DNA from 2 places in the Bradyrhizobium sp. 613_E4_N2_2 genome. Region 1 is predicted to be linked to the other one. Evidence: riboswitches for the same ligand, from Rfam matches in the RefSeq annotation. Region 1 holds a riboswitch; the other holds the start of a gene.
The links. A riboswitch is a leader RNA that binds a small molecule or an ion and turns the genes downstream of it on or off. The one in region 1 is predicted to bind cobalamin.
Positions count from the first base shown of each region.

Region 2: linked by a shared signal. The riboswitch ahead of AB7290_RS29670 (energy-coupling factor ABC transporter permease) and the one ahead of AB7290_RS19580 (TonB-dependent receptor domain-containing protein) in region 1 are both predicted to bind cobalamin.

Region 1 is NZ_CP197234.1:4,105,255-4,108,426, forward strand. It holds gene AB7290_RS19560 (hypothetical protein) at 1-111, shown strand, start outside; gene AB7290_RS19565 (hypothetical protein) at 264-476, shown strand; gene AB7290_RS19570 (hypothetical protein) at 579-836, shown strand; gene AB7290_RS19575 (hypothetical protein) at 965-1,186, shown strand; cobalamin riboswitch at 1,262-1,475, shown strand; gene AB7290_RS19580 (TonB-dependent receptor domain-containing protein) at 1,590-3,172, shown strand, end outside.
Region 2 is NZ_CP197234.1:6,187,048-6,190,219, reverse strand. It holds gene AB7290_RS29680 (cobyrinate a,c-diamide synthase) at 1-535, shown strand, start outside; gene cobA (uroporphyrinogen-III C-methyltransferase) at 532-1,290, shown strand; cobalamin riboswitch at 1,309-1,526, shown strand; gene AB7290_RS29670 (energy-coupling factor ABC transporter permease) at 1,564-2,241, shown strand; gene cobF (precorrin-6A synthase (deacetylating)) at 2,288-3,037, shown strand; gene cobT (nicotinate-nucleotide--dimethylbenzimidazole phosphoribosyltransferase) at 3,048-3,172, shown strand, end outside.

The DNA of each region.
Region 1 (3,172 bases):
AAGCTCGCCACCGACAGCACCAAGCGCGAGTTCTATCTGAGACTCTCGGAGCAGTACCGTCAGCTGGCGGTGGATATGCGGAAGGCGATCGCGACCAAGGCCGCGGCCTGACGCCACCTGCAATCCGTTCTTAATGTTTGGCGCGCATCCTTTGAGGATGCGAGCGTCGCGATCATGATTGCTCGCATTGGGAATGCCGAGGTCCGTTGCGGTGCAGCGCATCTCGCTGACGTCGCTTTGCCGCTCCTAACCAGGGCAATCCCATGCGCCTTCTCGCAGTCCTCATCTTCGCGCTCATGACGGCCGCCTGCAACCAGGAGCAGGACATCACCGGCTCGACCCCGGTCTGTGCGATGCGGAACTACAGCTCCTACAATCCCCGCGACATGAACCAGTGCGTTGCCGCCTGCAAGGCGTGCGACCACGGCAACACCGTCACCTGCACCACGTCATGCACCCTCAAGGGTGCCCACTGAGCGGCGGCGCTGGCTGGAGCTAGCGCTGAGGGTGCTCGGGCACCGGAACGATTCACATGGGTTAGTCATTGAAGCGGCAGGCAGGACGCGGAGTCCTATGGAATGGGTATGCTCGATCCCGGTCGGTTCCTGGTGTCGTGCTCGCATTGCGATGCATGGCCGATGGCGGCCAACGTCAAACGTTCGAGCTGGTCTTCGTCGCCGCACGAGGTCCGCTTCGTATGCCCGCGCTGTCGCCGCGAGGAGACCGCCATCATCTCGGCCTCCGGTGAGCTGACCCCGATCCGGCGCATCGACGCTCCGCTGCGCGACGTCACCGCGGCCTGGGCTCAGGCCCAGCGGCCAAGAGGTCGGGCGTAGCCCGCCCGTCACAGGACCAAGAGATCGGGCGTAGTCGGCTCTGCGCAACGCCTTGCGCGGTCCTTTTTTGGAACCCGGCCTACGCCGACGCGTTTCCGCTCCGACATCAACGCACCGAGGCCCTGCGAATGATCAGCGAGCATTTCGACACCCGCACCCGGATCAACATGAAGCTGGCGCTGGATCGGGTCTGCCGCAATCGCCCGGTCGGCGAGGACCATTGCTTTCGCAGGTCCGTTGCCGAGAACATCATCCGCTGCGCGCTCACAGGCCGCACCGGCATCGGCCAGCTCGTCGATGCCGGCGAGCGGGCGATGATCAGGACGCGTTCGGAGCGGGAGACGGCCTGATTGCGCCGGCTCAATCTCCGGTGCGGTGCTTTGCCCGTCATGCAACCGGCCGATTGACTCTCCGCTTGCCCGCCCCGTAGATTGGCCGGTGACGGTTCTCCTCACGGAGATCAAAAGGGAACGTGGTGCGAGGTTTTCCCGATACCGGGATATTCTCAACGCCACGGCTGCCCCCGCAACTGTAAGCGGTGAATCTTTCGTCATATGCCACTGGGAATCTCGGTCCTGGGAAGGCGACGTAAGGTAACGACCCGCGAGCCAGGAGACCTGCCGTCAGCCGTGGTCACACGCGAAGATGTCGGTCGGGGAGTACAGACATTAGCTTCACCGGAGCAATCGAACGCTCTGCCGTGAAACCTCGTTCGCTGTGACGTGCCACTGACGTCATACCGAGGTTACAAGAGTGTCCCGTATTGTCTTTGCCGCCAGGCGCTTCCGCGCCGGCGTTGTCGCGTTCGTTTCCCTGTATTCGCTCGATCTGTCCATTGCCCAGGCCCAGCAATCGGCATCGCCCGATCTGCTGCCGCCGGTCGAGGTCGCGCCGACCGAGCGTCCGGCCAAGCCGCAAGTCGCGCGGCCTGCGCCGGACAAGCCCGAGCGGCAGCGCGTCGCTCGGTTGCCGAAACCCGAGCTGGTGCCGGCGTCGCCCCCGGTTGCCGGGGTATCCGCGGCCAACCTGTTTCCGACGGTCGTCGTCAGTCCGACGGGCGTTGTCACTCCGACCAATCTGGTTGCGAGCTCGGTGACGGTTCTGACCGCCAGAGACATGGAGCGCGATCAGCGCCGGACCGCATCCGATGCGCTGAGCGCGGTTCCTGGCCTGAACCTCGTGCAGACCGGCGGTCCGGGCGGACAGACGTCGATCTTCATGCGCGGAACGAATTCCAACCACACCAAGGTCCTGATCGACGGCATCGATGTCAGCGATCCCGGCAACCCGAACCGTTCGTTTGATTTCGGCCAGTTGCTCACCTCCGACATTCAGCAGATCGAAGTCCTGCGCGGTCCGCAGGGCGGTCTCTACGGCGCAGACGCGCTGGGGGGCGTGATCTCCATCGTGACGAAGAAGGGCGACGGTCCCGCCCGCGCCACCGGCTCGGTCGAGGGAGGCTCGTTCGGAACGTTCAATCAAACTGCAAGTCTGAGCGGTTCACAGGACCACTTCAACTATGCCTTCAACGTCGCGCATTTCCACGCGAACGACGTGCCGGTGACACCGGTCGAATTGCTGCCGCCGGGGCAGAAGGCGATCGGCAACTATTACGACAACATGACCTATTCGACGAAGCTTGGCGCCGAATTGAGCGAAAACCTGACGCTCAACGGCGTCGCGCGGTATACTGACGCCACCCTGCGCTTTACCGGAGACACTTTCGATCCCGTCACATCCGCGAGCTTTCCCGCGGCCGCGCAAAGCACGCAGACGGTGCACCAGCTCTTCACGCGCGGGGAGGCGGTCTGGTCCGCTCTCGACGACCGGATGAAAAGCTATTTCGGCGTCAACTACACCAATCACTGGAACTACAACATCTCGCCCGGCAACGCGATGGCCACGATCACGACCGGCGACCGCGTCAAGTATGATTGGCACACCACGACCCAGCTCGCGCCCAACAACAATGTCATCATTGGTGCGGAGCATGAGACCGAAACACTGCAAACGGCGACGGTTTCGGCGCAAAACGTCAACAAGGCCGGATATATGGAGCTGCAGTCCCAGTTCCGGGATCGAGTCTTCTTCACGGCCAACGTCCGGCAGGACGACAACGAGCGGTTTGGAGAGCATCCGACCTTTCGTCTGGCGTCTGCCGTGATCGTGCCGGTCACGGATACGAAGTTCAAGGGAAGCTACGGCACGGGGTTCAAGGCGCCGACGCTTAACCAGCTTTACGTCAGCTTTCCCGCGTTCTTCTTCTTTGCAAATCCCAACCTCAGGCCCGAGGAAAGCGTCGGATTCGACGCCGGCTTCGAGCAACCCTTGTTTGG
Region 2 (3,172 bases), 2.1 Mb from region 1:
TCCGCACATGCTGGAGGCCTGGCGCGCGGCCGGCGCCGAGATCTCGACATTCTCGCCGCTTGCCGATGAAGCGCCTGACGCGAGCGCCGATGTCTGCTGGCTGCCCGGCGGCTATCCCGAACTGCATGCCGGCACGATCGCGGCCAATGCGCGCTTTCGCAGCGGCTTGCGCGCCTTCGCTGACACACGGCCGGTGCACGGCGAATGCGGAGGCTATATGGTGCTGGGAACCGCTCTGACCGACGCCGACGGCGTCCGTCATGAGATGACGGGCCTGCTCGGACTGGAGACGAGCTTTGCCAAGCGCCGCATGCATCTCGGCTATCGTCTCGCTGCGCTCGCCGCGCCGATGCCGGGCCATCAGGTCGGCGCGCGCCTGCGCGGTCACGAGTTCCACTATTCGACGATTGTCGCGCAGCCGGATACGCCGCTGGCGGTCGTGCACGATGCAACAGGCGCGATCATCGCCGAGACCGGCTCGCGGCGGGGACAAGCCACCGGCACGTTCTTCCATCTGATCGCGGAGGATCGGTGAGCGGTTTTGTCACTTTCATCTCGGCCGGCCCCGGCGACCCCGAGCTCCTCACGCTCAAAGGCGCCGCGCGGCTGCGCGATGCCGACGTCGTGCTCTATGACGACCTCGCCTCGGGCGCGATCCTCGATCTGGCCCGGCCCGGCGCCAATCTCGTCGCGGTCGGGAAGCGGGCAGGGCGGCCCTCGACCAAGCAGCACCACGTCAACCGCCTGCTGATCGATTACGCCGCGGCCGGCGTCCGTGTGGTGCGGCTGAAATCGGGCGATGCCGGTATCTTTGGCCGGCTCGAGGAGGAGCTGGAGGCTCTGCGCGAAGCCGGCATCGGCTACGAGATCATTCCCGGAATCACCTCGGCCTGTGTCGCCGCCGCGCAAGCCGGCATTCCCCTGACCCGGCGCCACACCTCGCGCCGGGTGCAGTTCGTGACCGGGGCCGATGTCACCGGCGAGCTGCCGCAGAATTTGAACTGGGCGGCGCTGGCGGATCCCGAAGCGACCACCGTCGTCTATATGGGCCGGCGCACCTTTCCGGCGCTTGTCGCAAAATTGATCGAGCACGGCCTCGCCCCTGATACCCCGGCGCTGTTCGCCGAATCCCTCGGTCGTCCCGACGAGCGGCTGGTCCGCACCACCATTGCCGAGCTGGCGGAACAGCTTGCGCGGGGCGGCGCGGCCTCGACGGCGGCGGTGATCCTGTTTGGCGCGCTGGCGGGCGATTATCCGTCAGGACCGTCCCGGCCGCCCTTCGCCCCTTGACGCCCGGCTGGCGAAAGGGGCACACAGGAGACGCATGGTGCTCGAGGCGGCGCAAACCGCCGGAGCATAATCGGGAATGGGGGTGGGCGGACAGTTGCGCCGCCCAAAACCCCAGCCGCCCCCGCGACTGTAAGCGGTGAGGGACTCCGATCAGCCACTGGGCCGCAAGGCCCGGGAAGGCCGGAGAACCCCAGTGAACCGCGAGCCAGGAGACCGGCCGTGCATGTCTTGTGGCCAAGGCCGTCGGGTGTGACGGCAGGAAGGAACTGAACCATGCATATCGAACCCGGAGTCGTATCGGGCGCCAAGCTCGTGTTGAGTTACGCAACCGGCATCGCAGTCGGCGGCGTTGCGCTGAAGCTCGCGGTCGAGACCGTGCGCGAGCAGGGCATCACGTCGTTCGCGGCGCGGACGCTCGCCACCACGGGCCTCGTTTTCGTCTTCTTCGAGATCCTGCCGCACTTCCCGGTGGGCGTCTCCGAGGTGCACTTCATCCTCGGCTCGACCCTGTTCCTGCTGTTTGGGGCAGCGCCCGCGGCCTTCGGCCTTGCGTTCGGACTGTTGTTCCAGGGCATCTTCTTCGAGCCGCCCGATCTGCCGCAATTCGGCATGAACGTCACCACGCTGCTGGTGCCGCTGTTCGGGATCCAGGCGATCGCCGCGCGGATCATTGCCCGCAACACCGCCTATGTCGATCTCAGGTATCGCCAGGCGCTGGCGCTGTCGACCACGTATCAGGCCGGCGTCATCGCCTGGGTTGCGTTCTGGGCGCTCTATGGCTCGGGCTTCGGTGCGACCAACCTCGTCAACATCGCGACCTTCGCGGCCTCCTACGCGCTCGTCATCGTGATCGAGCCGCTGGCCGACCTCGGTGTGCTGGCGCTGGCGAAGTCGCTGCGCGGCGTCACCGCGCCCGGCCTCGTTACCCCGCGTTTGCATAACGCGGCTTGAGAGACAAGCGAACGGGCGGCCGTGATGGCCGCCCTTCGCACTCACGATGCTGACACTCTCCCTGATAGGCATCGGTTGCGGCGATCCCGAGCAGCTCACGCGCGCCGCCGTTCAAGCCATCAACGCGGCCGATCTCATCCTGATCCCGCGCAAGGGGACGGCGAAGTCCGATCTCGCAGATCTCAGGCGGACGATCTGCGCGGATGTACTCACCAATCCAACGACGCGCATTGCCGAGTTCGATCTTCCTGTGCGCGATGCCGGTGAAGCGGACTATCACAAGGGCGTGGACGACTGGCACGATGCCGTGGCCGCGGCGTGGTCGCGGACGATCGCCAGCCATCTCGAAGGTAAAGGCAAGGTCGCGCTGCTGATCTGGGGCGATCCCTCGCTGTACGATTCCTCGCTGCGCATTGCGCGGCGGCTCGATCCCTTGCCTGATATCGAGGTCGTGCCGGGCATCACCTCGATCCAGGCGCTGTGCGCGGCGCATGCGCTGCCGCTCAACGACATCGGCGAGCCCTTCCTGGTCACGACGGGGCGCCGCTTGCGCGAAGGCGGCTGGCCGCAGGGCGTCGATACCGTGGTGGTGATGCTCGACGGCGGCACGGCTTTCCAGTCGCTCGATCCAGCCGGGCTGCACATCTGGTGGGGCGCCTATCTCGGTATGCACGATCAGATCGTCATGTCGGGCGTTCTGGCCGAGATCGGCCCGCGCATCGTCGCCGCGCGACAGGATGCGCGCGAGCGGCACGGATGGATCATGGACAGCTACATTCTCAAGCGCAGGCCGTAAGCGAGGCAGCATGCTCCCCGAATGGGTCACCCGGAAATGCCCCGAGGTCTCCGCTGTCCATCGCGAGGCGGCGCTCGCGCGTCAGGCGCAACTCACAAAGCCGGCCGGCGCGCTCGGCCGGCTGGAGCAGCTTGC